Regions from separate parts of the Halomonas sp. THAF5a genome, predicted to be linked through region 1. Evidence: predicted binding sites of a transcription regulator. Region 1 holds the regulator's gene; the other holds the start of a gene.
What was found. Region 1 encodes sigma-54, which starts transcription at its own class of promoters, with help from an activator protein. Its sites were predicted from a motif close to TGGCACNNNNNTTGCTNT; they were not measured.

Region 1 (15,541 bases):
CAGAGGATCGGCAGGGCGGCGTTCTTGGCGCCGCTGACCCAGACCTCGCCGTCGACGGGGCCGTTGCCGGTAATGATCAGCTTGTCCATGGACGGTCGCCCTCAGGCCCCCTGCTGGTCGGTGGCGGCCTGCCACTGCTGCGGCGTGTAGGTCTTGATGCTCACCGCGTGCAGGGCGCCGGAGGCGATCTCCTCGGTCAGCGCGCCGTAGATCATCTGCTGGCGCTTGACCGGCGAGAGCCCCGCGAAGACCTCGCCCACGGCGATGACCTGGAAATTGCAGCCTTCGCCCTGAATGTGAAACTCGCAGCCGTCGAGTCGGTTCTCGAGCAGCGCCTTGACGTCACTGGGTTGCATGGAACCGGCACTCCTGTGGTTCATCGATTCGTCGCGGACACGCCCCCGGGCCCGCCAGGGCCGGCGGGGGCGTCCCGTCGTGGCAGAACATGGTAAAGAAAAGCGCCGCGCTTGGCGATGGCAAGGGCGCGGAACGACGTCAGGCGGACTCGACGTCCCCCAGGGGCAGCAGGGTGTCGAGCCCGGCGACCCGGGTCAGGCGCGCAAGCGGCGGCGAGAGCCGCACGCAGGCGACCTCCACGCCCGCCCGGCGCGCCCGGCGGGTCCACTCCAGCAGCACGCTGAGCGCGGCGCTGCTGACGCGGCCGACCCCGCTCAGGTCGAAGATCACCTCGCTGCCCGCCGGCCGGGCCGCCAGCCAGTCGCGGCCGGCCCGGGACAGCGCCGCGGCCACCCCGAAGCCGACCTCCCCGGTGACCGCCAGGCGCCGCCCATCGGCCTCCAGGCGAGAGCCGTGGCGCTCGAGCAGCACGTTCATGCGCTGCCGCCCTCCTCCAGCTCCTCGACGGCCAGGTCCGGCGACCAGCCGTCGATCACCGCGTCGTAGTCGCGGCCGTTGTCGCGCATGGCCTGGTCGAACTGGTTGCGGAAGGTCAGCCCGAGGTTGATGCCGTTGACGATGACGTTGACCACCTTCCACTGGTCGTCGTCCAGGCGCAGGGAGTAGCTCACCGGATAGACGGTGCCATCGCTGGCCACCACCTCCATGGCCACGCTCGCCTGGTCGTCGAAGCGCGAGGCCTGCTGGTTGTCGAGCACGCGGATCTCGCGGTACTCGAAGGTCACCAGCCCCTTGGCATAGGTGTCGATCAGCGTCTCGCGGAAAGTCTCGACGAAGCGCGAGCGCTGCTGCGGGGTCGCGTTGCGGAAGTAGCGGCCCATCACGCTGGCACCGATGTAGCGGAAGTCGGCCACGTCCTCGAGGCTGTCGTCGACGATGGCCTCGAGCTCATCGAGGTGATCGACGAAGTACGACTCGCGCCCCTCGATGCGGGTCATCAGGTCATCGATGCTGTCGCGGATCATCTGCTCGGGGCGCTGGTCGGCCTGGGCGGCCATAAGTGGCAGCGCCGCCAGCAGCAGGCAGAGCCCGAGGAACAGGGCGCGCAGGGGAATCGTCTTCATGTCGTTACTCCTTGACCATGCTGGTCACGAACTGCTGGATGAGCTCCTCCAGCACCAGGGCCGATTGGGTGTCGCGCAGGGTGTCGCCGTCGCCGAGGGTCTCGGGGGCGCCGCCCACCGAGAGACCGACATACTGCTCGCCCAGCAGGCCCGCGGTGAGGATGGCGGCGGTGCTGTCCTCGGGCAGCTGCCCCTCGAGCTCGCCGTCGAGCTCCATCACCACCCGCGCATCGTACCAGTCGGTATCCAGCTCGATGCTCTCGACCCGCCCCACGGTGACCCCCGCCATGGTGACCCGGGCACGCGGCTTCAGGCCGCCGATATTGGCGAAGTTGGCCTCGAGCCGGAAGGTCTCGCTGGGCACGCTCAGGCTGAGCCCGCTGACGCGCAGCCCCAGGAACACCAGGCCCAGGATACCGGCCAGCATGAACAGGCCGACCCCGAGCTCCATCGTCTTGCTGCGCTTCATCCGTTTGCTCCGAACATCAGGAAAGCTCTCCGAACATCAGGGCGGTGAGCACGAAATCCAGGCCCAGTACCGCCAGAGAGGAATAGACCACCGTGCGGGTGGTGGCACGCGAGATGCCTTCCGAGGTGGGAATCAGGTCGTAGCCCTGGAAGACCGCGATCCAGGTCACCACCAGGGCGAACACCAGGCTCTTGATCAGGCCGTTGACGACGTCGTCGACGAACGCGACGCTCGCCTGCATGTTCCCCCAGTAGGAACCCTCGAACACCCCCAGCCACTGGACGCCGACCAGCTGGCCGCCCCACACCCCGACCACGCTGAAGCCGATGGTCAGCAGCGGCAGGGCCACGAAGCCCGCCCACAGGCGCGGGGCGATCACCCGGCGCAGCGGGTCGACGCCGATCATCTCCATGCTGGTCAGCTGCTCGGTGGCCTTCATCAGGCCGATCTCGGCCGTGAGGGCGGAACCGGCACGCCCGGCGAAGAGCAGCGCCGCCACCACCGGACCCAGCTCGCGCAGCAGCGACAGCGCCACCATCTGGCCGAGCGCCTGCTCGGCGCCGAAGTCGACCAGGATGGTATAGCCCTGCAGGGCCAGCACCATGCCGATGAAGAGCCCGGAAACCAGCACGATGGCCAGCGACATCACGCCGACGAAGTGCATCTGGCGCACCCAAAGGCGCAGGCCCTCGCGACTCGGCACCCCCACCGCCGACTGGCCGAGGAAGATCCCGGCCCGACCCAGGGCCTCCATCACCTCGCAGCAGCGGTGCCCCAGGCGGCGAATTCGCTCGATCATTGCGGCCCCCCGCTGCCCAGGATGTCGGCGTGGAAGTCCCTCGCCGGGTAGTGAAACGGCACCGGGCCATCCGGCTCGCCATGCATGAACTGACTGACCCGCGGATCGCGGTCAGCATCGAGGCTCGCCGGCGTGCCATGGGCCATCACCTGGCCGTCGGAGATCACGTAGACGTAGTCGGCGATGGAGAGCGTCTCCTTGATGTCGTGGGAGACCACCACGGCCGTCAGCCCCAGGGCCTCGTTGAGGCGCTTGATCAGCTGCACCAGCACGCCCATGGAGATCGGGTCCTGCCCGGCGAAGGGCTCGTCATAGAGGATCAGCTCCGGGTCCAGGGCGATGGCCCGGGCCAGCGCCACGCGCCGCGCCATGCCACCGGAGAGCTCCGAGGGCATCAGCCCGCGGGCGCCGCGCAACCCCACCGCCTGGAGCTTCATCAGCACCAGGTCGCGGATCATCGCCTCGGGCAGGTCGGTATGCACCCGCAGCGGAAACGCCACGTTCTCGTAGACATCCAGGTCCGAGAACAGCGCCCCGCTCTGGAAGAGCATGCCCATCCGCCGGCGCAGGCCGAAGAGATCGCGGCGCGACAGCGCATGGACGTCCTGGCCATCGATACGCACGCGACCGGCGTCGGGGATGAGCTGGCCGCCGATCATCTTGAGCAGGGTGGTCTTGCCGGTGCCGCTGGGGCCCATGATGGCGGTGATCTGTCCTCGCGGAATGGCCAGGTCGACGCCACGGAAGATCTCCTTCTCGCCGCGGGAGAAGTGCAACCCCGCCACTTCCACGAAGGGGGAGTCCGTCATTTCATCAGCTTCCTTCGCAAAATCAGCGTCCTTCGCCAAATTGTCGAACATCGTATCCTAACCCTGCCCCGGCGCGCCAGCGCCCCGATGACGCCCCTTGCACCGCCGGGGCCCGCCATGTTCAATGTGCGCCCTTCACTCCCCGCTCGGATCTCGCCATGCTGGTTCCCCTGCTGATCGTGTCGCTCGGTTTCATCGGCCTTCTGTGGAGCGCGGACCGTTTCGTCGGCGCCGCCGCCGCCACCGCCTGGCGGGCCGGCATGAGCACCCTGCTGGTCGGCATGACCATCGTCTCGCTGGGCACCTCGGCCCCCGAGGTCGTGGTGTCGGTGATGGCCTCCCTGGACGGCGTGCCGGACCTGGCCGTCGGTAACGCGCTGGGCTCCAACATCGCCAACATCGCCCTGGTGCTGGGCGTGACCGCCCTGGTCGTGCCGATCCCGGTGCGCTTCTCCATCGTGCGCCGGGAACTGCCGCTGCTGCTCGGCGCCACGGGCCTGGCCGGCTATGCATTGGCCAACGGCCACCTCGACCGTCTCGACGGCGCCCTGCTGCTGGTGCTGCTGGTGTTCAGCCTCTGGTGGCTGTTTCGCGCCGACACCCCGGACGACGAGGACGGCGGCGAGATCCCGGGCATGCCCCTGGGCCAGGCCCTGGCCTGGCTGCTCGGCACCCTGGTGATCATGATCGCCAGCTCCCGGGCCCTGGTGTGGGGCGCCAGCGAGCTCGCCCGCGGGCTCGGTGTCAGCGAGCTGACCATCGGCCTGACCGTGGTGGCCATCGGCACCAGCCTGCCGGAACTCGCCGCCTGCGTCGCCAGCGCGCTGAAGCGCCACCACGACCTGGCGATCGGCAACGTCATCGGCTCCAACCTCTTCAACATGCTGACCGTGCTGCCGGTGCCCGCCCTGCTCGCGCCGGGGGCCACCGACCCCGCCGCGGCCGGGCGCGACTATCCGATCATGCTGCTGCTGACCCTGGCCCTCGGCGCGCTGCTGCTCTGGAACCGGCGCGGCCGGCTCGGGCGGCTGCCCGGCGGCCTGCTGCTGCTCGCCTACCTCGGTTACCTGGCCTGGCTGGGCAGCGCCGGCCTCGCCCCCACGGCCTGACCCCCTTGAGTGAAACCTGACAACGGGCAACAATCACCGCCATGACCAACGACACCCCCTCCGCGGCCGGCACCTCCCTCCTGCGCGACAGTGCCCGCCGCACCCTGGAACTGGAGCAGCAGGCCGTGGCGGCCCTGGCCGAGCGCCTCGACGACGCCTTCGACCACGCCTGCCGGCTGATCCTGGCCTGCCGCGGCCGCGTGGTGGTCACCGGCATGGGCAAGTCGGGCCATATCGCCGGCAAGATCGCCGCGACCCTGGCCAGCACCGGCACCCCGGCCTTCTTCGTGCATCCCGGCGAGGCCAGCCACGGGGACCTGGGCATGATCACTCGCGGCGATGTGGTGCTGGCACTCTCCAACTCCGGCGAGACCGCCGAGGTCACCGCCCTGCTGCCCCTGCTCAAGCGCATGGGCACGCCGCTGATCAGCATGACCGGTCGCCCGGATTCGACCCTGGGGCGCCATGCCGACGCCCACCTGGATGCCGGGGTCGAGCGCGAGGCCTGCCCGCTGGACCTGGCGCCGACCTCCTCCACCACCGCCGCCCTGGCCCTGGGCGACGCCCTGGCCGTGGCGCTGCTCGAGTCCCGCGGCTTCACCGCCGAGGACTTCGCCCTCTCCCACCCCGGCGGCAGCCTCGGCAAGCGCCTGCTGCTGCGGGTCGCCGACCTGATGCACGAGGGACACCGCCTGCCCGCGGTCCCCCTGGGCAGCCCGCTGCGCGATGCGCTGCTGGAAATCACCCGCCAGGGCCTGGGCTTTACCTGCGTGGTGGATGACGACGGCCGCCTGGCCGGGGTCTACACCGACGGCGACCTGCGCCGCACCCTCGACCAGCACAGCGATCTCTCGGGCCTTACCGTCGACGACGTCATGACCCGCCCCGGCAAGCGCATCGCCCCCGACACCCTGGCAGCCGAGGCGGTGCGCCTGATGGAGGACGGGCGCATCTCGGCGCTGGCCGTGGTCGACGCCGACGGCCGACCGATCGGAGCCCTGCACATGCACGACCTGCTCTCGAGCGGCGTCATCTGACGTCGGCTCGACCACCCGCCTCGCCCGCTACTCGACTGGAGACACCATGAGCCTCGCCCCACCCCAGCCACACCGCCCCCTCGACGACGGCCCGCTGGTCGACCGCCTGCGCCATGTCCGCCTGCTGGCCATGGACGTCGACGGCGTGCTCACCGACGGGCGCCTCTACTTCCAGGCCGACGGCCTCGAGGTCAAGGCCTTCCACACCCTCGACGGCCATGGCATCAAGCTCGTCCAGCGCGCCGGCATCGCGGTGGCACTGATCACCGGGCGCGACTCGCCGATGGTCAGCCAGCGCGCCGCCGCGCTGGGGATCCAGCATGTCTTCCAGGGCGCCGAGAAGAAGCTCGTCGTGCTGCGCGAGCTGTGTGCCCGGCTGGGCCTCGCCCTCGAGCAGGTCGCCTACTGCGGCGATGACATGCCCGACGTGGCCGCCATTCGCCGGGCCGGGGTCGGCATCAGCGTGCCCGGCGCGCCGGCCTACATCCGCGACCAGGCCGACTGGATCACCGAGGCCGCAGGCGGCCACGGCGCGGTGCGCGAGATCTGCGACACCCTGCTGCAGGCCCAGGGGCACTGGGACGCCGTGCTCGACACCTACCTCCACGGCGCGAGCTGAGCCATGGGCCTGCCGCGCCCGGGCTTTCGCACCGGCCTGGTCCTGCTGCTGCTCGCCCTGGGGGGCGGGCTGGCCGTGCTCGACCTGCAGGAGGCGCCGGCACCCGGCCCCGTGCCGGGCGACGGCTCGGGCGAGCCCGACTACTACCTGGAGGACGCCCGCCTGACGCGCTTCGATGCCTCGGGCGAGCCGCATCAGCGCCTCGACACGCCGCGCCTGACCCACACCCCCCACGATGACGTCACCCGCCTTGCACGGCCCGAGGGACGGCTACTGGACCGCTCGGGCCGGGTCTGGCTCGCCAGCGGCGACCACGGCACCCTGGGCGCAGGGGGCAACCCGCTGACCCTGACCGGCGACGCGCGCCTGCTGGCCCCGGCGGAGCGCTGGCAGCTCGACACCGAGGTCCTGCATTTCGACGCCGACCGCGGCCATGCCTGGAGCGAGACCCCGGCGCTGCTTCGCCAGCCGCCCCAGCGGATGCGCGGCAAGCGCTTCGACGCCTGGATCCATGACAACCGCGCCCGTCTGACCGACAATGTGCGCGGCCACCATCCGCCCGACACCCGCGAGGACCCCGAGTCATGATGCGAGCCTTCTTCGCCCCCCTGCTGACCCTCGGCGTCATCGGCCTGCTGCTCGGCAGCTCTCCGGCCCTGGCCCTCGAGGGCGATGCCAGCGCCCCGATCCAGGTCGAGGCCGACCGCCTCGACCTCGACGACCGCGCGGGCACCGCCGTCTATACCGGCGACGTGGAGATCCAGCAGGGCAGCATGCAGCTGACCGGCGCACGGGTCGAGATCCAGCGCAACGACCAGGGCCAGCTGACCCGGGCCACCGCCACCGGCGAGCGTGCCTACATCGAGCAGCGGCCCGCCCCGGACGAACCCCTGGTACGCGGCTGGGGTCGCACCGTGGTCTATCACGTCGCCGAGCGTCGCATCGAGCTGATCGACCGCGCCGAACTCCACCAGGGCGGGGACACCTTCGATGGCGGCTACCTCGAGTACTTCCTCGACCGTCGCGTCGTCCAGGCGCGCGCCGACGCCCAGGGCGTCGGGGAGCGCCAGCGCGTGCGCATGACCCTCGAACCCGAACAGCAGGATGGGCCGTGATGAAGACCCTGAGGGCCGAACACCTGGCCAAGAGCTACAAGCGCCGCCGGGTGGTGCAGGACATCAGCCTCTCCATCGAGCAGGGCCGGATCGTCGGCCTGCTCGGTCCCAACGGGGCCGGCAAGACCACCTCCTTCTACATGATCGTCGGCCTGGTGCGCGCCGATGCCGGCGCGGTGCATATCGACGACCGGGACCTGTCGACGGCGGCCATGCACGAGCGCGCCCGGGCCGGCATTGGCTACCTGCCCCAGGAGGCCTCGATCTTTCGCAAGCTGTCGGTCGCCGACAACATCATGGCGATCCTCGAGACCCGCCGCGACCTCGACCGCGCCGGCCGCCAGCGCCGGCTCGAGGAGCTTCTCGAGGACTTCCACGTGACCCACATCCGCGACAACCTTGGCATGAGCCTGTCCGGGGGCGAGCGCCGCCGCGTGGAGATCGCCCGGGCGCTGGCCACCGAGCCCGCCTTCATCCTCCTCGACGAACCCTTCGCGGGGGTCGACCCGATCTCGGTGGGCGAGATCAAGGGCATCATCCGCCAGCTCAAGGCGCGCGACATCGGGGTGCTGATCACCGACCACAACGTGCGCGAGACCCTCGACATCTGCGACACCGCCTACATCGTAGGCGACGGCCGCATCATCGCCGAGGGAGATGCCGAGGCGATCCTCGCCAACCAGCGGGTGCGCGATGTCTACCTGGGTCAGGACTTCCGCCTCTGACCGTCCGATCGATCGCAATACCCTGATGCACATGTCGTTATTCGCCTACGGCATGCTGCTTGCGCATGGCACGATTGTTGCTAATTCTTCGGTTGCACCTCCCGCACCCAGCCGCTAGGGTGGAAATTTTCGGCACGTCGAGGGAACTCCTCTCATGGCCATGAAGGCTTCCCTGCAGCTTCGCGTCGGCACCCAGCTGACCATGACCCCCCAGCTCCAGCAGGCCATTGCCCTGCTGCAGCTCTCGACCCTGGACCTGCGCCAGGAGATCCAGCAGGCGCTGGAATCCAACCCCTTGCTGGACGTCGAGGAGGAGTTCGGCGAACAGGCGGTGAGCGAGACGCCCGACGACGACTGGGCCAGCGAGATTCCCGACGAGCTCAGCACCGACAGCGACTGGTCCGATACCTATCAGGACCTGGGCGGCGCGCCCGCCGGCGGCGAGGCGCCGGACTTCGAGCGCCAGGCCGCGGGCCAGAGCCTCCAGGGGCACCTCGCCTGGCAGCTGGCGATGACCGACCTGGACCCGCAGCAGATGCGCATCGCCGAGAGCCTGATCGACGCCGTCAACGCCGACGGCTACCTCATCCAGCCCCTGGACGAGATCCGCGACGGCCTCAAGGCCCAGGGCCTCACCGGGCTGCGTGGCCGGGAGGTCGAGCAGGTGCTGCTGCGCCTGCAGCAGTTCGAGCCCACCGGCGTCTTCGCCCGCGACCTGCGCGAGTGCCTGCTGCTGCAGCTCGCCACCCTGCCCGACGACACCCCGCTGCTGCCCCAGGCCCGGCGCCTGGTGCGCCAGTTCCTCGAGGCGCTGGCCGGCGATGACCGCCGCCTGCTCAAGCGCCGCCTCGGCCTCGACGACGACGCCCTCGATACGGCGATCGGCCTGGTGCGATCGCTGGATCCACGCCCCGGCAGCGCCTTCGGCGAGGGCGACAGCGACTACGTGATCCCCGACTTGGTCGCCCGCCACACCCACGAGGGCTGGCAGGTAGAGCTCAATCCCGAGGCGATGCCACGCCTGCGCATTCAGCCCGACTACGCCGCCCTGATCCGGCGCGCCGACAAGAGCGCCGACAACCAGTTCCTCAAGGACCACCTGCAGGAGGCGCGCTGGCTGATGAAGAGCCTCGCCAGCCGCAACGACACCCTGCTGCGGGTGGGCCGCGAGATCATGGCCCGCCAGCTCGACTTCCTGGAGCACGGCGAGGAGGCCATGAAACCGCTGATCCTGGCCGATATCGCCCAGGTCGTGGAGATGCACGAATCGACCATCTCGCGGGTCACCACCCAGAAATTCATCCATACGCCGCGCGGCATGTTCGAGCTCAAGTACTTCTTCTCGAGCCAGGTGGGCGGCGGCAGCGGCGAGGGCGACGCCCACTCCAGCACCGCCATCCGCGCGCGGATCCGCAAGCTGATCCAGGACGAGCCGCCGCGCAAGCCGCTCTCGGACAGCCGGCTGGTCGCCCTGCTCGACGAGGCCGGCATCAGCGTGGCCCGGCGCACGGTGGCCAAGTATCGCGAAGGGATGGGCATCCCCTCCTCCAGCGAACGAAAGCGGCTGAGATGAGGCCCCTGTTCGGCCTCCCGCGGCGCCGAAATGACCAGGCCCCATCCCTGCGCAAACGGTTGAATTGACGCCGTTCGCACCGCGCCACACCGCCCCCGACCGAGGGGGTATGCAGGACGCTAAAAAGGGTTACAATCGACCCACACCCCGAAAGAGCAAGGAGCGTGTCATGCAAGTCAACATCACCGGCCATCATGTGGAACTGACCGACGCACTGCGTGACTATGTGCAGGAAAAACTGACCCGCGTCGAGCGTCACTACGACAACATCACCAACGTGCAGGTCACCCTCTCCGTCGAGAAGGAGCGCCAGCAAGCCGCCTGCACCCTGCATGCCGCCGGTGCCGACCTCCATGCCGAGGCCATGGAGAACGACATGTACGCCGCCATCGATGCCCTGGCCGACAAGCTCGACCGCCAGCTGGTCAAGCACAAGGAAAAGGCCCAGGCCCGCGCCCAGGGCGCCGGCGCGCGCTGACGCCATCATGACACTGGACGCCATCCTGCCCCCCGAGCGCACCCTCTTCGATGTGCCCGGGGGAAGCAAGAAGCGGGTGCTGGAGTTCTTCAGCACCTTCATCGCCCAGAACACGCCCAGCCTCGACAGCCAGGAGGTCTTCAGCCGCCTGATCGGCCGCGAGCGGCTGGGCAGCACCGGGATCGGCCACGGGGTGGCCATTCCGCATGCCCGCAACCCGCACTGCAAGGCCCCCATCGCCGGCTTTCTCAAGCTGGCCGAGCCGGTGGACTTCGACGCCATCGACGGGGAACCGGTGGACCTGGTCTTCGTGCTGCTGGTGCCCGAGGAGGCCGACGAGGCCCACCTCGCCCTGCTGGGGCAGGTCGCCGGCGTCATGAACGACGCCGACACCCGTGGGCGCCTGCGCCACAGCACGAGCCAGCGGGAACTCCATGAGCACCTCATGGAGGCCATACGCCAACAGGCCCCGAGCGGCCGTCAGGGCGGCTGACCCCCGGGGCACCGCCCGCCCCTACGCGACCAGGAGACCCCGCATGCAGCTCGTGATCATCAGTGGCCGGTCGGGTTCCGGCAAGTCGATCGCGCTGCAGGCGCTGGAGGACCTGGGCTACTACGCCATCGACAACCTGCCGGCCATGCTCCTCGGGCCGCTGGTGGACGAACTCCAGCAGGGCAAGAGCCTGCGCTCCTCCATCGCCGTCAGCATCGATGCGCGCAACCTGCCGGACGCCCTGGCGCGCTTCCCGGAGCTCCTCGACGACCTGCGCGCCCGGGAGCTCGCCTGCCAGGTGGTCTACCTGACCACCGATGCGCGGATCCTGCTGGAGCGCTACTCCCATACCCGCCGCCGCCACCCCCTCACCCGCGACAGCGACATGAGCCTGGCCGAGGCGATCGATACCGAGGAGCAGGCCCTCTCGGAGATTCGCGACCTCGCCGATCTGGTAATCGACACCACCCGGCTCTCGGTGCACGAGCTGCGCGGGCGCATCACCGACCAGGTGGCGGGCCATCGCGCCGAGCAGATGACGCTGACCGTGGAGTCCTTCGGCTTCAAGCGCGGCGTGCCGCTGGATGCCGACATCGTCTTCGACGCCCGCTGCCTGCCCAACCCCTACTGGGATCCTGAGCTGCGCGACGCGACGGGACGCGATCCCAGCATCGTCGCCTTCCTCGACGGCTACCCGGTGGTCGCCGAGATGCACGACGATATCCTCGCCTGGGTGGAACGCTGGCTGCCGCACTATCGCACCAGCCAGCGCAGCTACCTGACCGTGGCCGTCGGCTGCACCGGCGGCCAGCACCGCTCCGTCTACCTCGCCGAGCGGCTGGCCGCCCACCTGGCATCGCGGCACGCCGGGGTGCGGCTGCGCCATCGCGAGCTGGGCGTGCAGGTCACCCTCCCCGATGCATCGGCGGGTGACGACGCGCCGCAGGAAGGAGGCTGAGGCGTGCCGAGCCGCAAGCTGACCCTGACCAACCGCCGCGGCCTGCATGCCCGCGCCGCCACCAAGCTGGTGCAGTGCTGTCAGCCCTTCGACGCACGGGTCACCGTGCACCGGGACGGCCAGCAGGCGGACGCCGGCAACATCATGTCGCTGCTGATCCTCGCCGCCCCCTGCGGCACCGAGCTCGAGGTGCACACCCAGGGCGCGGAGGCCGACGCGGCCCTCGAGGCGGTCGCCGCCCTCTTCGAGGCCCGCTTCGACGAGGACGCCTGAGTGGCAACCGCCGGGCGCAGGATCATGCCGCCACAAGAAATGCCATTCACCCTTTTGAAGCCTCATCTATGGAACTGATCCAGAGTGGCAAGTATTCCCTTGTCCACTATGACGCCGAGCGAGACCACTTCATCAAGACCTTCCAGCCGAAGACCTTCGACCGCCTGCGTTACGCGCTGCGCATTCGTCCCTACCCGGGGCATAACGTCGTCCTGATAGCGAAGCGCCTGGAGGCACTCGGCATCGCCACGCCGACCATCGTCGAGACGCAACGATACCGCTCGGTGACCGAGAACATTCGCGGCACCCCCCTGAAGCGGCTCATCCTGGATTCACCCATGCTTCAGGAGCAGTACCTGGATGCGCTGACAGCCTTCGACCACCACGGCATTCATTGTCGTGGCCTGCATACCAACAATTTTCTGGTCCGTGACGAGCGCCTGTTTGCCATCGACCTCGATGCCTACAAGGCACCTCGCTGGCTGCGTTACTCTCGCCGCGAGTATCTGGACTGCCTGAGACGCTCCCTGAAGGGTGAGGAGGCGTTCCTCTTCGCGCGTCTGCTTGAACGGCTGGGCCTGGACGAGCACTATCAACCGCTGAGATGAGCGTCTCCAGGCCCAGCATGGCTCAGCCGCCGGCCACCACCATCTCGTCGATCAGCCAGCTGCCGGTGTGGATGCTGCCGCGGGTGTCGGTATCGTTCCCCACGCCGGCGAGCCCCTGGAACATCGTCTCGAGGTTGCCGGCGATGGTGAACTCCTCCACCGGATGCTGGATCCTGCCGTCCTCGACCCAGAAGCCCGCCGCCCCGCGGGAGTAGTCGCCGGTCACGCCGTTGACGCCCTGCCCCATCAGCTCGGTGACCAGCACGCCGCGGCCCATGCGCTCGAGCAGCGCCTCGCGGCTCTGAAGCGGCGCGGTGATGCGCAGGTTGCGGGCGCCGCCGGCGTTGCCGGTGGTCTCGAGGCCCAGTCGACGGGCGCTGTAGGCCGAGAGCATGTAGCTCGCCAGGCGACCGTCGCGGACGAAGACGTTGTCACGGGTCTGCACGCCATCGTTGTCGAAGGGCGAGCTCGCCATGGCCCCGACCTCCATGGGACGCTCGCCGAGGCTGAACCACTCGGGGAAGAGCGGGTCGCCGAGGCGGTCACAGAGGAAGGAGGCCTCGCGGAACAGCGCCCCGCCGGCGATGGCGCTCATCAGGTGGCCGACCAGGCCGCTGGCCAGGGTCGGGTCGAAGAGCACCGGCATGCGCCCGGTGGCCGGGCGCTTAGCCCCGAGGCGGCTCAGGGTGCGTCGGGCGGCGCTCTCGCCGACCGCCTCGGCGGCCAGCAGGTCGCGGGGATCCCGGGCGCTGGTGTAGTCGTAATCGCGCTGCATGCCACTCTCGTCCTCGGCGATCAGCAGGCAGGAGAGCGAGTGGCGGCTGCCGCGCTGGCTGCCCAGGAAGCCGTGGCTGTTGGCGTAGACGCGCACCCCCTCGCCGCTGGAGAGGCTCGCCCCGTCGGAGCTCTTGATGCCCGCCACGCCGCGGCCGGCCGCCTCGCAGCGCAGGGCGAGCTCGGTGGCCTCGTCGATGGAGAGCGGCCAGGGATGGTGGACCTCGAGGTCGGGCAGGTCGGTCGCCATCAGTACCGCGTCCGCCAGGCCCGAGGCCGGGTCCTCGCCGGTGTGGCGGGCGATGGAGAGCGCCTTCTCGACCGCGGCGCGCACCGAGGCCTCGCCGGCATCGCTGGAGGAGGCGCTGCCCTTGCGCTGCCCCACGTAGACGGTGACGGCGATCCCCTGGTCCCGGGACAGCTCGACCGTTTCCACCTCTCCCTCGCGGACGCTGACGCCGACGCCCTGGTCGACGCTGGCCCCCACCTCGCAGGCCTCGGCCCCGAGCTGGCGTGCCAGGTCCAGGGCCATCCGGGCGCGACTCTCCAGCAGGGCCTGCTGGGCGGCGGCATCGAAAGCCTGTGTCATGTACGTCTCTCCTTACTCGGCCGACCGGTCGCCGGCCCTCAAGATGGTGCATTGTCCAGCCCCGTACCGCGGGCTGATATACTGGCGCGATTCGATCCCCGACGAAGTGGAACCGGCATGACCCAGGATGACCTCTCCCCGGCCGACGAGCGGCCCAGCAAGTCCCAGCTCAAGCGCGAGATGCAGGCCCTGCAGCAGCTCGGCGAGCAGATCATCGCCATGAGCGATGCCCAGCGCGCGCGCTTCCCCCTCTCCGACGACCTGCTGGCCGCCGTGGAGGAGACCGGGCGCATCAAGGCCCGCGAGGCCCGCCGCCGCCACATGCAGTACGTCGGCAAGCTGATGCGCGGCGAGGACCTCGACGGCATCCAGGCGGTGTTCGACGAGATCGAGAACGAGAAGCTGCGCCGCGACCACGCCTTCCACCGCCTCGAAAAGTGGCGCGACCGGCTGATCGACGAGGGCGACGACGCCGTCGAGGCCTTCGTGGCCGAGTTCCCCGACGTCGAGCGCCAGGCCCTGCGCCAGCTGATCCGCAACGCCCGCCGCGAGCGCGACCAGGGCAAGCCGCCGACCAACGCCCGCCGGCTCTTCAAGCTGATCCGGGACGGCGCCGGCCTCTAAAGCAAAAAGCTTGAAGCCTGAAGCTGGAAGTCACCACTTCACGCCTTCCAGCTTCCAGCCGCGAAGCGGCGCTCTTGCCGCTTCAAGCTTCAGGACTGGGTGCCGCCCACGGTCAGCTCGTCGAGCTTGAGCGTCGGCTGGCCGACGCCCACCGGCACGCCCTGCCCCTCCTTGCCGCAGACGCCGATGCCGGTGTCGAGCTCCATGTCGTGGCCGATCATCGAGACGCGACCCATGGCCTCGGGGCCATTGCCGATCAGGGTCGCGCCCTTGACCGGCGCGGTGATCCTGCCGTCCTCGATCAGGTAGGCCTCGCTGGCCGAGAAGACGAACTTGCCCGAGGTGATGTCCACCTGGCCGCCGCCGAAGCTCACCGCGTAGATCCCGCGGCGCACGCTCTTGATGATGTCCGCCGGGTCATCGCTGCCCGCGCGCATGTAGGTGTTGGTCATGCGCGGCATCGGCAGGTGGGCGAAGGATTCGCGGCGCGCGTTGCCGGTGGGCGCCATGCCCATCAGCCGGGCGTTGAGCTTGTCCTGCATGTAGCCGGTCAGGATGCCGTCCTCGATCAGCGGCGTGCACTGGCCCGGAGTGCCCTCGTCGTCGACCGACATCGAGCCGCGGCGGTCGGCCAGGGTCGCGTCGTCGACCACGGTGACGCCCCGGGCGGCGACCCGTTCGCCGAGGCGCCCGGCGAACGCCGAGCTGCCCTTGCGGTTGAAGTCGCCCTCCAGGCCGTGGCCCACCGCCTCGTGGAGCAGGATGCCCGGCCAGCCCGGGCCCAGCACCACCGGCATCTGCCCGGCCGGGGCGTCGACGGCCTCGAGGTTGACCAGCGCCTGGCGCACGGCCTCCTTGGCATAGCGCTCGGCGACGTTGTCGTCGCGCAGTCGCGCCATGGGGAAGCGCCCACCGCCGCCGGCGCTGCCGCGCTCGCGGCGGCCGTTCCTGACCGCGATCACGCTGACGTTGAAGCGCACCAGCGGGCGGATGTCCGCCGCCAGGGTG
Region 2 (15,541 bases), 1.0 Mb from region 1:
CCAGCATCTCCAGCGCCGCCGGCGGCAGGTCGAGCCACAGGCGGTCATCCTGCCACTGCACCTGCTCGGCGATGGCCAGGGAGGCGGCCTCGAGCAGGCGGTCGAAGGCGCGGTCGGCGGTGCGCCGGGCCTCGAACCAGGCCTGCAGCAGCATCAGGCTGCCCAGTACCAGCAGCGGCACCAGCAGCCAGGCCAGCAGGCGACGGGAGAGGCTGTCGCCGCGCCTCACTCGGCCTCCAGCAGGTAACCCAGGCCGCGCACCGTGCGCAGGGCCACGGCGCCGTCGGCCAGGCGCTTGCGCAGGCGGTGCACGTAGACCTCGATGGCGTTGTCGCCCATGGCATCGCCCTGGAAGGCCTCCTCGGCGAGCCGGGCCTTGTCCACAGGGGTGCCGGCATGGCGCATCAGGCAGGCCAGCAGGCGCTGTTCCCGGGGCGGCAGGGCGAGCGGTGTTCCCTGAAGCGTGAAACGCTGCTGTCGGGTGTCGAGGGTGAGGGGGCCCACGCTCAGTTCCGCCGCGGGACTGCGGCGGCGAAGCAGGGCACGCACCCGAGCCTCGAGTTCGTCCAGGGCGAAGGGCTTGGCCAGGTAGTCGTCGGCGCCCAGGTCGAGGCCGCGTACCCGGTCCTCCACGGCACCACGCGCGGTCAGGATCAGGACCGGCGTGGCGCGGTCATGGGCACGCAGGGCCTCGAGCACCTCGAGGCCGCCGCAGCCCGGCAGATTGAGGTCGAGCAGCACCAGCGCGACGCCGTGACCGGGCGCCGCCAGACACTCGCGTGCCTCGCCACCGTCGGCGAGGTGACGGACCTCGTGCCCCCCCAGGCGCAGGGTCTCGGCCAGGGTCTCGGCGAGCAGGGCATCGTCCTCGATCAGCAGCAGGCTCATGGCGCCACCTCTCGGCCGTCCTGTCCCGGACCGGCGGCCAGTGCCGCCACGGCGGCCTCCAGGGCGGCCCTGGCTTGCCCTGCCTCCAGGCGACCGGCCGGGCCCGAGAGCGCCAGCCAGCGCGACGGCTCGAGGGCGTCGCCGGGCAGCGCCTGGCAGACCATGGTGCCGCCGGGCAGGCGCGGTCGCGGGTCATCGTCATCCTCCACCGCCCACCGGTCGCCCGGGTGCAGGTCGTGGCGCAGGGCGCTCTCGGGCAGCGTGACCAGCCGACACTCCACCATGCCGTCCTCCACCTCGAGCAGGGCCGCGGTCTCGCCGGTCTCGGCCGCCAGGCGGGCGAGCAGGGGCTGGATGCGCCTGGCCAGGTGCCGGCCGGGCAGGTGGCGGCGCGCCAGGCGCACCGGAGCGTGGCCGAGATGCCAGCGGCCGTGGGCGTTGCGCTGCACGTAATCGAAGCGGGCGAGCGAGCCCAGCAGGCGCAACAGGGTGCTCTTGTAGAAGCCGGTGGCCTGGGCGAGCTCCGCCAGGCTGAAGACCTCCTGGGGGGAGTCGAAGGCCTCGAGCACCGTCAGCGCGCGCTCCACCGCCTCGACGCGGTCCTGTGCCATGGGGGATCGAGCCTCTCTGGGTTGAATGAGTCGTCTGAAGGCACCTGGCCTCGAGCGTCGCTGACGCCCCTGTGAGGCAACGACTGCGCTCCTTGAACTTTGGTCGCAATCGGGCGGCGCGGCGTTGACGCCCCCTGCGGGCGCGCCTAACTTTCCGTCCTGAGGAACGATGTTCTGCCTTACAGAATTGTAAGGAAGGCCGACAGGTTCCGCAAGCCGACCATCACATAACGACCTTACAAGCCCGATGTCAGGAGGCACGCCCGCCATGAACCTCAAGCGCCCCGTTCAGCTGGTCGCGATCAGCATGCTCGCCACCACCGCCGTCACCGCCTTCGCCTTCGAGCCCGAGGGCAAGGTGGAGTGCCTGGCCCCCGCCGACCCGGGCGGCGGCTGGGACTTCACCTGCCGCAGCGTCGGTCAGGTCCTGCAGGACCTCGAGCTGGTGCCCGGCAACGTCCAGACCATCAACATGGCCGGCGCCGGCGGCGGCGTCGCCTACGCCCACACCGTCAGCAAGCGAGGCGGCGACGATCAGCTGCTGGTGGCGGCCTCCACGGCGACCACCACTCGCCTGGCCCAGGGCCAGTTCCCCGGCATGAGCGCCGACATGGTCAACTGGATCGGCGCGCTGGGGGCGGATTACGGCGTGATCGCCGTGGCCGACGACTCCGAGTACGACGACCTGCCCGCGCTCATGGAAGCCCTCTCCGAGGATCCGCGCAGCGTCAAGTTCGCCGGTGGCAGCGCCAAGGGGGGCTGGGACCACCTCAAGGTGCTGATCGCCGCCCAGGCGGCGGGCGTCGAGAACCTGCCGCGCATCGCCTACCTCTCCTACAACAACGGCGGCGAGGCCATGACCCAGGTGGTCGGCGGCCATGTCGACGCCTTCACCGGCGACATCTCCGAGGCCCAGGGCTTCATGGAGTCCGGTGACCTGCGCGTGCTGGCCGTGCTCTCTGAAGAGCGCCTGCCCGGCGAGTTCGGTGACATTCCCACCGCCCGTGAGCAGGGCATCGACGCCCTCGGCCCCAACTGGCGCGGCTTCTACATGCCCGCCGACATCTCCGAGGACGCCAAGCAGTACTGGGTGGACGCCATGGACACCATCTACGAAAGCCAGGAGTGGAAGGACGTCATGACCAACAACGGCCTGATGCCCTTCCACATGAGCGCCGGCGAGTTCGAGACCTTCGTCACAGACCAGATCGATGACATCGAGAAGCTCTCCCAGGACATCGGGCTGATTCAGTAATGACGTTCAATGACCGCATCTTCGGAGTGCTGATGATCGTCCTGGCCGTCGCGTACGGCTGGGGCGCCACGCAACTCCCCGAACCCTTCGGCGGCAGCGAGGCCGTCGGCCCCGAGACCTTCCCGCTGCTGCTCTCCGTGGTGCTGGCGCTCTCGAGCCTCTACCTGATCGTGCGTCCCGATCCGGATAACGCCTGGCCCTGGAGCCGCACCGGCGTCGAACTGATCATCGCGGTGGTGGTGCTGGTGCTCTACGCCATGCTGCTGCAGCCGCTCGGCTTCATCGTCAGCACGACGCTGGCCGTCGGCACCCTGTGCTGGCGCATGGGGTCCCGGGCGCCGCGCGCCTACCTCGTCGGGGCGATCTCCGGCCTGGTGGTCTACCTGGTGTTCAACTTCGCCCTGGACCTCGCGCTGCCGCTGGGCCTGCTCTCGTTTCTGGAGGTGAGCTGATGGAGACCCTCGGCTATCTGATTGACGGCTTCGGCGTCGCCCTGGCGCCCCACAACCTGATGTTCGCCCTGATGGGCGCCTTCCTGGGCACCCTGATCGGCGCGCTGCCGGGGCTCGGGCCGGCCAACGGGGTGGCGATCCTGATCCCGCTGGCCTTCACCCTGGGGCTCGCCCCGGAGACCGCGCTGATCATGCTCACCGCGGTCTACGCCGGCGCCATGTATGGCGGGCGCATCTCGTCGATCCTGCTCAATATCCCCGGCGACGAGCCGGCCATGATGACCTGCCTGGACGGCTATCCCATGGCCCAGCAGGGCAAGGCGGCCGAGGCGCTGGCGATCTCGGCGGTGGCCTCGTTCATCGGCAGCCTGGTGGCCACCATCGGCCTGATCCTGCTGGCGCCGATCCTGGCCGACTTCGCCCTGACCTTCGGCCCCGCGGAGTATTTCGCGCTCTTCCTGCTGGCCTTCGCCACCCTCGGTGGCATCACCGGCAAGAATCCGATGAAGACGGTGGTGGCCGCGGCCATCGGCCTGATGATCGCCACCGTGGGCATCGACAACACCGGCGTTCAGCGTTTCACCTTCGGCACGCTGGAGCTCTACGAAGGGGTCGACTTCATCATCGCCATCGTCGGGCTGTTCGCCATCTCGGAGCTGCTGTTCTTCATCGAGGAGCGCGCCGGCGGCTGCAAGCAGAAGATGGTCGTCAACAAGCTCAAACTCTCCTGGGCCGACATCCGCAACATCCTGCCCTCGAGCCTGCGTGGCGGGGTGCTGGGCTTCATCGCCGGCGTCCTGCCGGGGGCAGGGGCGTCGCTCGGCAGCTTCATCGGCTACACCCTCGAGAAGAAGGTGGTGGGCGCCAAGGGCCACTTCGGCCAGGGCGACCCGCGTGGCGTGGCCGGCCCCGAGGCGGGCAACAACGGCGCCTCCTCAGGCGCGCTGGTGCCGATGCTGACGCTCGGCGTGCCGGGCAGCGGCACCACCGCCGTGCTGCTGGCGCTGTTGATCTCGCTGAACATCACGCCGGGACCGCTGATGTTCACCCAGAATGCGGACATCGTCTGGGGGGTGATCGCGGCGCTGCTGATCGGCAACTTCCTGCTGCTGGTGCTCAATATCCCGCTGGTCGGCATCTTCGTCCGGCTGCTCTCGGTGCCGCCGATGTACCTGCTGCCGGTCGTCACCATGATCGCCTTCGTCGGGATCTACTCGATCAGCAACACCACCTTCGATCTCTACTTCATGGTGGCCTTCGGGGTGGCGGGCTATGTGCTGCGCAAGCTGGAGATCCCGCTGGTGCCGGTCATCCTCGGCCTGCTGCTGGGGCCGGAGATGGAGAAGAACCTGCGCCATGCCATGGACATCTCCGATGGCGACTGGACCATCCTCTGGGACAGCGGCCTGGCCATCGGCCTGTGGGTGTTCGCCGGCCTGGGGCTGATCCTTCCCTACATCGTCGGGCCCCTGCTGCGCCGGCGCATGAAGGTGACCACCGGCACGGGCGGTCCGGAAGGCGACTGAGCCACGGACACCCCTGTCGCACCTGCACGTCCCACGGGGGGCGCCGGCCTGGCCGGCGCCCCCCGTGTCGTGCGTGGCCGGCATGCGCTGCGATGGTGCGTTGCACCATGGGGACGGACGACGGTGGGGCGCCGCGGCGGGCGCATGCCCCGCGAGGCCCTGCGGCGATGCCCGTCACGTCTCGCTGAACTTTTTCCAAGCGTCTGATTTCTCGAGCGAAAACCGATGCTCCGGCGAACTGGCACACCCCTTGCGATGACAGGCCAGAGGCGTCGTACGCGATGTCCTCCTGCGCTGGACAGACCGACAACAACATCGCCCGCAAGGAGTTCCCATGATCCCGTCATCCGCTTCCCGTTCGCCCCGCTGGCTGGCCGCGTCCCTCCTGAGCCTGGGGGTGGCCGTCCCCGCCCTGGCCCAGGAGGAGCCGATCAAGGTCGGCATCCTGCACTCGCTCTCCGGCACCATGGCCATCAGCGAGACGGTGCTCAAGGACACCGTCGAGATGCTCATCGCGCAGCAGAACGCCGACGGCGGCCTGCTGGGGCGCGAGCTGGAGGCCGTGGTGGTGGACCCGGCCTCCGACTGGCCCCTGTTCGCCGAGAAGGCCCGCGAGCTGCTCGCCCAGCAGGAGGTCGACGTGATCTTCGGCAACTGGACCTCGGTGTCGCGCAAGTCGGTGCTGCCGGTGGTCGAGGAGCTCAACGGCCTGCTCTTCTACCCGGTGCAGTACGAGGGGGAGGAGTCCTCCGAGAACGTCTTCTACACCGGGGCGGCGCCCAACCAGCAGGCGATCCCCGCCGTGGACTACCTGATGAACGAGGTGGGGGTCGAGCGCTGGGTGCTGGCCGGCACCGACTACGTCTACCCGCGGACCACCAACAAGATCCTCGAGGCCTACCTCGAGGGGCACGGCGTGGGGGAGGCGGACATCATGGTCAACTACACCCCCTTCGGTCACTCCGACTGGCAGAACATCGTCTCCGAGATCAAGGCGTTCGGCAGCGAGGGCAAGAAGACCGCGGTGGTCTCGACCATCAATGGCGACGCCAACGTGCCCTTCTATCGGGAACTGGGCAATCAGGGCATCGATGCCGCCGACATCCCGGTGGTGGCCTTCTCGGTGGGCGAGCAGGAACTCACCGGCATCGACACCGCGCCGCTGGTCGGCCACCTGGCCGCCTGGAACTACTTCATGAGCGTCGACACCGACGCCAACTACGACTTCATCGACGCCTGGATCGACTACACCGGCGACGAGATGGCGGTGACCAACGATCCCATGGAGGCGCACTACATCGGCTTCAACATGTGGGCCGAGGCGGTGCGCAAGGCCGGCACCACCGAGGTCGATGCGGTCAAGGAGGCCATCATCGGCGTCAGCGTGCCCAACCTCACCGGCGGCTATGCGGCGATGATGCCCAACCACCACATCACCAAGCCGGTACTGATCGGCGAGATCCAGGACAACGGCCAGTTCTCCATCGTCTGGGAGACTCCCTCCACCGTGGCCGGGGACGCCTGGTCGGACTACCTGGAAGGCTCCAAGGACCTGATCAGCGACTGGCGCGTCCCGATGTCCTGCGGCAACTACAACGTCGTGGCGGGGAGTTGCGGCGGAGGTGAGGCCGAGGTGGCCTCGGCCGAGTAAGCCGCTCCCCGGGCCGCGTCCGCGGCCCGGGCTCTTTCCCCTTACCGACAGGACATGGTCATGAGGAAGATCCGCTCCCTCGTGCGAGGTCTGCTCTGCCTGGTCGCCGTCGCGCTCGCCGCGCCGGCGGCCATGGCTGCACCCGGCGATGACGGCCGGGCGCTGCTCGAGGCCCTCGATACCCGGGCCTATGCCGACAAGGGCGAGGCCATCGAGGCCCTCGCCGCCAGCGGCGACCCGCGCACCCGGCGTTGGCTCGAGGCGCTGATGGACGGCAAGCTGCAGCGCCACAAGGACACCGGGCGCTTCGTCGTGGTGCTCGAGAACCGCGGCCGGCACTGGCCGGTCGCGGACGCCCTGAGCCTCGAACCCGCCGGCGAGATGTCGCGCCGCGAGCTCGACCGCATCGGCATCAACAACGCCCTGCGCGGCCGGCTGCAGGGCACCCTGGCGGTGCTCGACCTGCGGGTGGAGGATGCCGGGGCTCGTCGCGAGGCGGCCCGGGACCTGCTGGGGCGGGTCGACGCCGCCATGGTCGTGCCCCTCGAGGGCGCGCTCGAGGACGAAGGCGACGCCGAGGTCCGCCGCCTGCTGGCCCAGGGGCTGGCGATTCACCGGCTCGAGCAGGGCGAGGCCGCGGCCATCGAGGCCCTGGCCGGCAGCCTCAACCCCGAGGCCCGGGCGGCCCTGAACGTGGCGGCACGCAGCGACGATCCGGCGCTGGCCGAGGCCGCCAGCGGGGCGCTCGCCGACATCGAGCAGAATCTCAGGCTCAACCGCGGCCTGGAGACCCTCTACTTCGGCCTGTCGCTCGGCTCGGTGCTGGTGCTGGCGGCGATCGGCCTGGCCATCACCTTCGGCGTGATGGGCGTGATCAACATGGCTCACGGCGAGCTGATCATGCTCGGCGCCTACACCACCTGGGGCATGCAGCAGCTGCTGCCGGGCCAGCCGGGGCTGGCGCTGCTGCTGTCGATTCCCGTGGGCTTCCTGGTCGCGGCGCTGGCCGGGATCGTCATCGAGCGCAGCGTCATCCAGTTCCTCAAGGGCCGCCCGCTGGAGACCCTGCTGGCCACCTTCGGCGTCAGCCTGATCCTCCAGCAGCTGGTGCGCACCCTGATCTCGCCGCTCAACCGCACGGTGGTCTCGCCGGAGTGGATGAGCGGCTCGCTGATGATCAACGAGGGCCTGTCGCTGACCCTCAATCGCCTCTACGTGCTGGGCTTCGCGCTGCTGGTGTTCGCCGGCCTGATGCTGGTGATGCGGCGCACCCGGCTGGGCCTGGAGGTGCGTGCCGTGACCCAGAACCGTGCCATGGCGCGCTCGATGGGCATCCGCGCGACCCGGGTCGACATCCTGACCTTCGCCCTGGGCTCCGGCGTGGCCGGCCTCGCCGGCGTGGCGCTCTCGCAGCTGACCAACGTGGGCCCCAACCTCGGCCAGAACTACATCATCGATTCGTTCATGGTGGTGGTGTTCGGCGGCGTGGGGAACCTGTGGGGCACCCTGGTGGCCGGGCTGTCGCTGGGCGTCATCAACCAGGTGCTCGAGCCCTGGGCCGGCGCCGTGCTGGCCAAGATCCTGGTGCTCGTCTTCATCATCCTGTTCATCCAGAAGCGCCCCCGCGGACTCTTTCCGCAGAAGGGCCGGGCGGCGGAGGGCTGATCCATGCATGCTTCCAGTTCGTGGCTCGGCCGGCCGTTCCGAGAACGCGCGACCCGGCGCTTCCTGGGCCTCCTGTTCGCCGCCCTGGCCGTCGTGACGCTGCTCCACCTGGCCCTGCCGGCGGGGCATCCGCTTCACGTCTCCACCTACACCATAACGCTGCTCGGCAAGTACCTGAGCTATGCGCTGCTGGCGGTGGCCGTGGACCTGGTATGGGGGTATCTGGGCATCCTGAGCCTCGGCCACGGTGCCTTCTTCGCCCTGGGCGGCTACGCCATGGGCATGTACCTGATGCGCCAGATCGGCGATCGCGGCGTCTATGGCGATCCGGTATTACCGGACTTCATGGTCTTCCTCGACTGGGAGGCGCTGCCCTGGTACTGGCTGGGCTTCGACATGGCCGGCTTCGCCTTCTTGATGGTGCTGCTGGCGCCGGGACTGCTGGCGCTGGTGTTCGGCTTCCTGGCCTTTCGCTCGCGGGTCACCGGGGTCTATCTCTCGATCATCACCCAGGCCCTGACCTTCGCCCTGATGCTCGCCTTCTTCCGCAACGAGATGGGCTTCGGCGGCAACAACGGCCTGACCGACTTCAAGGAGCTGCTGGGCTTCGACCTGAGAAGCGACGCCACCCGCCTGGGGCTCTTCCTGGCCACCGGCCTGGCGCTCGCCGCGGGCTATGTGCTGTGTCGGGCGATCGTCGCCAGCAAGCTCGGCCGGGTCTGCGTGGCGACCCGCGACGCCGAGGCGCGCACGCGCTTTCTCGGCTACCGGGTGGAGCGCTTCCAGCTCTTCGTCTTCGTCGTCTCGGCGATGCTGGCCGGGGTCGCGGGGGCCCTCTACGTGCCCCAGGTGGGCATCATCAATCCCGGCGAGTTCTCGCCGATCTTCTCCATCGAGATCGTGCTCTGGGTGGCGCTGGGCGGGCGAGGCACCCTCTACGGCGCGGTGATCGGGGCGCTGCTGGTCAACTACGCCAAGACGGTGTTCACCGGGGTGATGCCGGATGCCTGGCTTTTCGCCCTGGGCGGTCTGTTCGTGCTGGTCACGGTGCTGCTGCCCAAGGGCATCGCCGGGCTGCTGGCCTATCGCCGCCGCGCGTCGACACCCCCGCCATTCCCCGAACCCGCCCCGCCCAGGGAGGCCTCGGCATGACTCTTTTCACCTCGCTGGCCGATCGCGACCACGTCTTCGACTTCCTGGTGCCGGCCGCCTCGCCGGTGGACGTGCGCCACGGCCCGATCCTCTACCTGGAGGGCGTGACCGTCAGCTTCGACGGCTTCAAGGCGATCGACGCCCTCGACCTGACCATCGACGACGGCGAGCTGCGCTGCATCATCGGCCCCAACGGCGCCGGCAAGACCACCATGATGGACATCATCACCGGCAAGACCCGCCCCGACAGCGGCTCGGTCTGGTTCGGCAGCCGCCACGACCTGCTGGCCAAGAGCGAGCCCGAGATCGCGAGCCTCGGCATCGGGCGCAAGTTCCAGAAGCCCACGGTGTTCGAGGCCCTGACGGTGTTCGAGAACCTGGAGCTCGCCATGGCCGCCGACAAGCGCATCCTGCCCACGCTCACCGCGCGCCTGACCGGCGAGATCCGCGATCGCATCGAGGAGGTGCTCGCCACCGTCGGGCTCGTCGAGTGTCGCCAACGCCCGGCCGGCATCCTCTCCCACGGCCAGAAGCAGTGGCTGGAGATCGGCATGCTGCTGATGCAGCGTCCCCGGCTGCTGCTGGTCGACGAGCCGGTCGCCGGCATGACCGAGCAGGAGATGGAGCGCACCGCCGAGCTGCTCACCGGGCTCGCCGGCCGGGGCAGGCAGTCCGTGGTGGTGGTCGAGCACGACATGGGCTTCGTGCGCTCCATCGCCCGCACGGTCACGGTGCTGCACCAGGGCAGCGTGCTGGCGGAGGGCAGCATGGACCAGGTCGCCAGCGACCCCCGGGTCGTCGAGGTCTACCTTGGCGCCGACCCCGACGAGGAGGCCGCCTGATGCTCACGATCGCATCGCTTGACCAGTACTACGGCGAGAGCCACACCCTCTGGGACCTGGACCTCGAGGTGCCCGCCGGGCAGTGCACCTGCGTGATGGGCCGCAACGGAGTGGGCAAGACCACCCTGATGAAGGCGATCATGGGCGAGGTGGCGGTGGCCTCGGGCCGCATCCGCTTCGCCGACGACGTCGAGCTGACTCGGCGCCGGGTCGAGGACCGCTCGCGGCTGGGCATCGGCTACGTGCCCCAGGGGCGCCAGATCTTCCCGCTGCTTACCGTCGAGGAGAACCTGCGCACCGGTCTCGCGGCGCGCGGCGACGGGGCGAGGCGCATACCCGGGCGCGTCTATGAGCTCTTCCCGGTGCTCGAGGAGATGAAGCACCGCCGCGGGGGGGATCTCTCCGGCGGCCAGCAGCAGCAGCTGGCCATCGGCCGGGCGCTGGTGCTGGAGCCACGGCTGTTGATCCTCGACGAGCCGGGGGAGGGCATCCAGCCCAATATCGTCACCCAGATCGGCGAGGTGATCCGCCGGCTGATCCGCGAGGACGGCCTGACGGTGCTGCTGGTGGAGCAGAAGCTGCCCTTCGCCCACAAGTACGCCGACCGCTTCGCGATCATGGATCGCGGCCGGCCCGTGGCCCACGGCGAGATCGGCGACCTCTCCGAGGCGCTGATCCGGGAGCATCTGACGGTCTAGTCCTGGCCCTGCACCAGACCTGCACCAGATCCTGCACCAGGAGGGCGCGGCCGCCCTCGGCCCAATGCCGCTTCTGGTGCAGCCCCGCGTCTGGCTGCCCCTTTCTGGTGCGCCGCCGATGGCCCACTGCTCTCGCGTATACAATTTAACTGATTGAAATAAATGAACTAACCGCGTGTCTTGCCGTTCTGGTACAGCCTTTGCGAGAGACAAGGAAATCGCCACTTTCTCGACAGGGCGCATCGCCATGACGGCCATACCGACACTCACGCCGGCTTCGTCGGCACCGACCTCCGGGCATCGCTTCGATGCCGGTCGACACTGGGCGGCCTCGCTGGACCTGGCCTTCGCGCCTCGGGATGGCGTAACTCGCCTGACGCGCTGTCGCCATGTCGGGCCGTTGAGGGTGCAGCGCCCCTTCCACCCCGAGGGTCGACACGGTGCCTGCCACGCCTACCTGCTGCACCCGCCCGGGGGCCTGGTCAGCGGCGATGCCCTGTCCATTACCGCCCGGGTCGCCTCGGGCGCCCACGCGCTGCTGACGACCCCCGCCGCCAACAAGCTCTATCGCTCCGACAGCCACGGCGTCGCGTGGCGGCAGCATACCCGGCTGGAGGTCGCCGAGCGGGGCGTGCTCGAGTGGCTGCCCCAGGAGACCCTGGCCTTCGACGGCTCCCGGGGCGAGCAGGGCACCACCATCGCGCTGGGCGAGACGTCGCGCTGTCTCGGGTGGGAGGTGATGGCCCTGGGGCGCCCGGCGAGTCGGCTTCCCTTCCAGAGCGGCGTCATCGAGCAGCGCTTCCGCCTCACCCGCAACGGTCGCCCGCTGTGGATCGAGCGCCAACCCCTGGATCCCCGCCACCCGCGCTTCGTCGGTCGGTGGGGGCAGGGCGGGGCCAGCGTGCAGGCGACGCTCTGGGCGGTGGGACTCGAGGACGAGGCGGGCGCCGTGGAGGCGCTGCGCGAGGCCCTGCCGAGCGCCCCGTTCTGGGCGGTGACGGTGCGCCACGGCGTGCTGCTGCTGCGCTACCTGGGCGCGGAGCGCAACGCGGCCTGGGAGCTGTGTGGCCAGGCCTGGGCGATCCTGCGTCCCCGGCTGCTCGGCCTGCCGGCCCATACCCCCCGAATCTGGTTGACCTGATCGCCCCATACGATGGAGATGCCCCGTGGAACTGACCCCCAGAGACAAGGACAAGCTGCTGCTCTTCACCGCCGGCCTGCTGGCCGAACGGCGGCGTGCCCGCGGCCTCAAGCTCAACTATCCCGAGGCGATCGCGCTGATCAGCTGCGAGATCCTCGAGGGCGCCCGGGACGGGCGCAGCGTCGCGGAGCTGATGAGCCATGGCCGCGAGATCCTGACCCGCGACGACGTCATGGAGGGCGTCGCGGAGATGGTCGACGAGGTACAGGTCGAGGCCACCTTCCCGGACGGGACCAAGCTGGTCACCGTGCATACGCCCATCGTCTGAAGACGGGCTGCGCCCGTGCCGTTTTCGATATTACAGGAGGGAGTGCGGATGATTCCCGGTGAGTACCAGCTGCAGGACGGCGAGATCGAGCTCTGCCCGGGGCGCGAGCGGGTCACCGTCGAGGTCGCCAATACCGGCGACCGGCCGATCCAGGTCGGCTCTCACTATCACTTCGCCGAGGCCAATCCGGCCCTTGTCTTCGATCGCGAGCGCACCCGGGGCCTGCGGCTCGACGTGGCGGCCGGCACGGCGATCCGCTTCGAGCCCGGCCAGTCGCGAGAGGTGACGCTGATTCCCTTCGTCGGGGAGCGGCGTATCGTCGGTTTCCGGGGCGAGGTCATGGGCAGCCTCGATGCACCGGATCAGGGAGAACTGTCATGACCTCTCCCAACAAGATCGGCCGTCAGGCCTATGCCGACATGTACGGCCCCACGGTGGGTGACCGGGTGCGCCTCGGTGACACCGAGCTGTGGATCGAGGTCGAGCGCGACGCGACCTCCTACGGTGAGGAGGTCAAGTTCGGCGGCGGCAAGGTGATCCGCGATGGCATGGGCCAGAGCCAGCGCGCCGATGACGCGGTGATGGACACCGTGATCACCAATGCCCTGATCCTCGACTGGTGGGGCATCGTCAAGGCGGATGTGGGGCTCCAGGCCGGTCGCATCGCGGCCATCGGCAAGGCCGGCAACCCCGATACCCAGCCGGGGGTCGAGATCGTGATCGGCCCGGGCACCGAGGTGATCGCCGGCGAGGGCAAGATCCTCACCGCCGGTCATATCGACGCCCATATCCACTTCATCTGCCCCCAGCAGGTGGAGGAGGCGCTGGCCAGCGGCGTGACCACCATGCTCGGCGGCGGCACCGGCCCTGCCACCGGCTCCAACGCCACCACCTGCACGCCGGGTGCCTGGCACATCGCCAGGATGCTCCAGGCGATCGACACCCTGCCGATGAACATCGGCCTGCTGGGCAAGGGCAACGCCAGCCTGCCCGAGGCGCTTGAGGCCCAGCTCGAGGCCGGTGCCATGGGCCTCAAGCTGCATGAGGACTGGGGGACCACCCCGGCCTCCATCGATGCCTGCCTCGCCGTGGCCGAGCGCTACGACGTCCAGGTGGCGATCCATACCGACACCCTCAACGAGTCGGGCTTCGTCGAGGACACCCTAGCCGCCTTCAAGGAGCGCGGCATCCACACCTATCACACCGAGGGGGCCGGCGGCGGCCATGCGCCGGACATCCTCACCGCCTGTGCCAAGGCGTATGTTCTGCCGTCGTCGACCAACCCGACCCGGCCTTATACCGTTAACACCATCGACGAGCACCTCGACATGTTGATGGTGTGCCACCACCTCGACCCCAACATCCCCGAGGACGTGGCCTTCGCCGACTCACGCATCCGCCGCGAGACCATCGCGGCCGAGGACATCCTGCACGACCTGGGCGTGATCTCGATGATCGCCTCCGACTCCCAGGCCATGGGCCGGGTCGGCGAGGTGATCTGCCGCACCTGGCAGACCGCCCACAAGATGAAGGTGCAGCGTGGCCTGCTTCCCGAGGACGAGGCGCGGGGCGCCGATAACTTCCGCGCCAAGCGCTATATCGCGAAGACCACCATCAACCCGGCCATCACCCACGGCATCGGTCACGAGGTGGGCTCGGTGGAGGTCGGCAAGCTCGCCGACCTGGTGCTCTGGGACCCGGCCTTCTTCGGCGTCAAGCCGGCGCTGATCCTCAAGGGCGGCATGATCGCCATGGCGCCCATGGGAGATCCCAACGCCTCGATTCCCACCCCCCAGCCGGTGCACTACCGACCGATGTTCGGCGCCTTCGGTGGCGCGGTGAGCCAGACCCGCCTGACGTTCGTCAGCCAGGCCTCGCTGGACGCAGGCATCCAGGAGCGGCTCGGCCTGAAGAGCCCGCTCAGCGCCTGCCGGGACGTGCGCGGCGTGCGCAAGGCCGACATGAAGCTCAACGACGCCTGCCCCGAGCTCAGCGTCGACCCGCAGACCTACGAGGTGCGCTGCGACGGCGAGCTCCTGACCTGCGAGCCCGCCACCGAGCTGCCGCTCGCCCAGCGCTATCACTTGTTCTGAGCCGTAGCTGATGACCAACACTCAAGCGGCGCCGGGGGCAGGTCGGCGCGAGGGTCTTTTGCCAAGGATGGCAAAAGTAGCTTACAGGGAGGTATTCACAGCGCCCTCGCCATGGTCCGACACGTTGGGCCTGCCGCCGGAACAGCCGCGAATACCTTCCAGAGATGATGCCAATGCTGAGATTGATCGAACGCCTGGGGCCCATCGAGGCGAGCCGGGCGAGTGACACCCTGACGCTGCCCTTCGAGCAGCGCGTGCTGGGCCGGCTCAAGGCCGACAGCGATGCCGGGCGCGCCCTGGGCCTGTTCCTCGACCGCGGCCCGGTGCTGCGCGACGGCGAGGGGCTGCGCGCCGAGGGGGGCGAGGTGGTGCGCATCCGCGCCGCCGTGGAGCCGGTGGTGACCGCCCGGGTCGAGGCGGGTCTGCCCCTGGCGCGGCTCGCCTATCACCTGGGCAACCGCCACGTGCAGCTGGCGCTGGGCGAGGATGAAGAGGGCGGCTACGTCCGCTTCCCGCCGGATCACGTCCTCGAGGCCCTGGCCGAGCGCCTGGGCGCGCGGCTCGAGCACCACGACGCCCCCTTCGATCCCGAGCCGGGGGCCTATTCCCACACGGCGTCCCACATCCATGGCGAGTCCGCGGATGGCGAGGGCCATGAACATCATCATCACGGCCATGCCCATGACAATGCCCATGACCCTGCCCACTGAGGAGCCGACGACGGCGGGCCGGGACGATCTCGCGCTGCTGGGGCTGCTGCAGCTGGTCAGTCCCGCGCTGCCCATCGGCGCCTTCGCCTTCTCCCAGGGGCTCGAGAGCGCCTTCGAGCTGGGCTGGGTGACCGACGAGGCGAGCCTCGGCGACTGGCTCGAGGGCGTGCTCGAGGACGGCCTGACCCGCTGTGAGCTGCCGGCGCTGGTGCGCCTGGCCCGGGCCTGGCAGGCCGCGGACAGCGAGGCCGTCGCCGAGTGGGACGCCTGGCTCGCCGCTACCCGAGAGACCGCCGAGCTCGCCGCCGAGGATCGCCGTCTGGGCGCCGCCCTGGTGCGCCTGCTGGGAAGCCTTGCGCTGCTGCCCGGTGGCGCCACCAGTACCACCGGCGAGGCCCCGGCGCTGCCCGGCGAGCCCGGCTACGTGACCGTCTTCGCCTGGGCGGCCCACGTGCGCGGCGTGCCGGTGCGTCAGGCGATGCTGGGCTTCGCCTGGGCCTGGCTGGAAAACCAGCTGGCGGTGGCCTGC

Region 2: a site for sigma-54 is predicted at 4,972-4,989, ahead of urtA (urea ABC transporter substrate-binding protein). Genes of this name have one in related genera too.

The regions. Positions count from the first base shown of each region.
Region 1 is NZ_CP045417.1:2,568,922-2,584,462, forward strand. It holds gene murA (UDP-N-acetylglucosamine 1-carboxyvinyltransferase) at 1-89, opposite strand, end outside; gene FIU83_RS11595 (BolA family protein) at 102-356, opposite strand; gene FIU83_RS11600 (lipid asymmetry maintenance protein MlaB) at 496-834, opposite strand; gene FIU83_RS11605 (phospholipid-binding protein MlaC) at 831-1,481, opposite strand; gene mlaD (outer membrane lipid asymmetry maintenance protein MlaD) at 1,486-1,950, opposite strand; gene mlaE (lipid asymmetry maintenance ABC transporter permease subunit MlaE) at 1,967-2,749, opposite strand; gene FIU83_RS11620 (ABC transporter ATP-binding protein) at 2,746-3,558, opposite strand; gene FIU83_RS11625 (calcium/sodium antiporter) at 3,717-4,667, shown strand; gene FIU83_RS11630 (KpsF/GutQ family sugar-phosphate isomerase) at 4,709-5,704, shown strand; gene FIU83_RS11635 (HAD family hydrolase) at 5,751-6,323, shown strand; gene lptC (LPS export ABC transporter periplasmic protein LptC) at 6,327-6,911, shown strand; gene lptA (lipopolysaccharide transport periplasmic protein LptA) at 6,911-7,438, shown strand; gene lptB (LPS export ABC transporter ATP-binding protein) at 7,438-8,163, shown strand; gene FIU83_RS11655 (RNA polymerase factor sigma-54) at 8,318-9,736, shown strand; gene raiA (ribosome-associated translation inhibitor RaiA) at 9,906-10,214, shown strand; gene FIU83_RS11665 (PTS sugar transporter subunit IIA) at 10,222-10,707, shown strand; gene rapZ (RNase adapter RapZ) at 10,751-11,665, shown strand; gene FIU83_RS11675 (HPr family phosphocarrier protein) at 11,669-11,938, shown strand; gene FIU83_RS11680 (hypothetical protein) at 12,007-12,546, shown strand; gene pmbA (metalloprotease PmbA) at 12,569-13,909, opposite strand; gene yjgA (ribosome biogenesis factor YjgA) at 14,027-14,533, shown strand; gene tldD (metalloprotease TldD) at 14,623-15,541, opposite strand, start outside.
Region 2 is NZ_CP045417.1:1,555,204-1,570,744, forward strand. It holds gene FIU83_RS07005 (sensor histidine kinase) at 1-229, opposite strand, end outside; gene FIU83_RS07010 (response regulator transcription factor) at 226-888, opposite strand; gene FIU83_RS07015 (helix-turn-helix domain-containing protein) at 885-1,499, opposite strand; gene FIU83_RS07020 (tripartite tricarboxylate transporter substrate binding protein) at 1,768-2,754, shown strand; gene FIU83_RS07025 (tripartite tricarboxylate transporter TctB family protein) at 2,754-3,206, shown strand; gene FIU83_RS07030 (tripartite tricarboxylate transporter permease) at 3,206-4,732, shown strand; gene urtA (urea ABC transporter substrate-binding protein) at 5,067-6,383, shown strand; gene urtB (urea ABC transporter permease subunit UrtB) at 6,444-8,048, shown strand; gene urtC (urea ABC transporter permease subunit UrtC) at 8,052-9,200, shown strand; gene urtD (urea ABC transporter ATP-binding protein UrtD) at 9,197-10,042, shown strand; gene urtE (urea ABC transporter ATP-binding subunit UrtE) at 10,042-10,740, shown strand; gene FIU83_RS07060 (urease accessory protein UreD) at 10,988-11,881, shown strand; gene ureA (urease subunit gamma) at 11,907-12,209, shown strand; gene FIU83_RS07070 (urease subunit beta) at 12,258-12,590, shown strand; gene ureC (urease subunit alpha) at 12,587-14,302, shown strand; gene ureE (urease accessory protein UreE) at 14,476-15,012, shown strand; gene FIU83_RS07085 (urease accessory protein UreF) at 14,996-15,541, shown strand, end outside.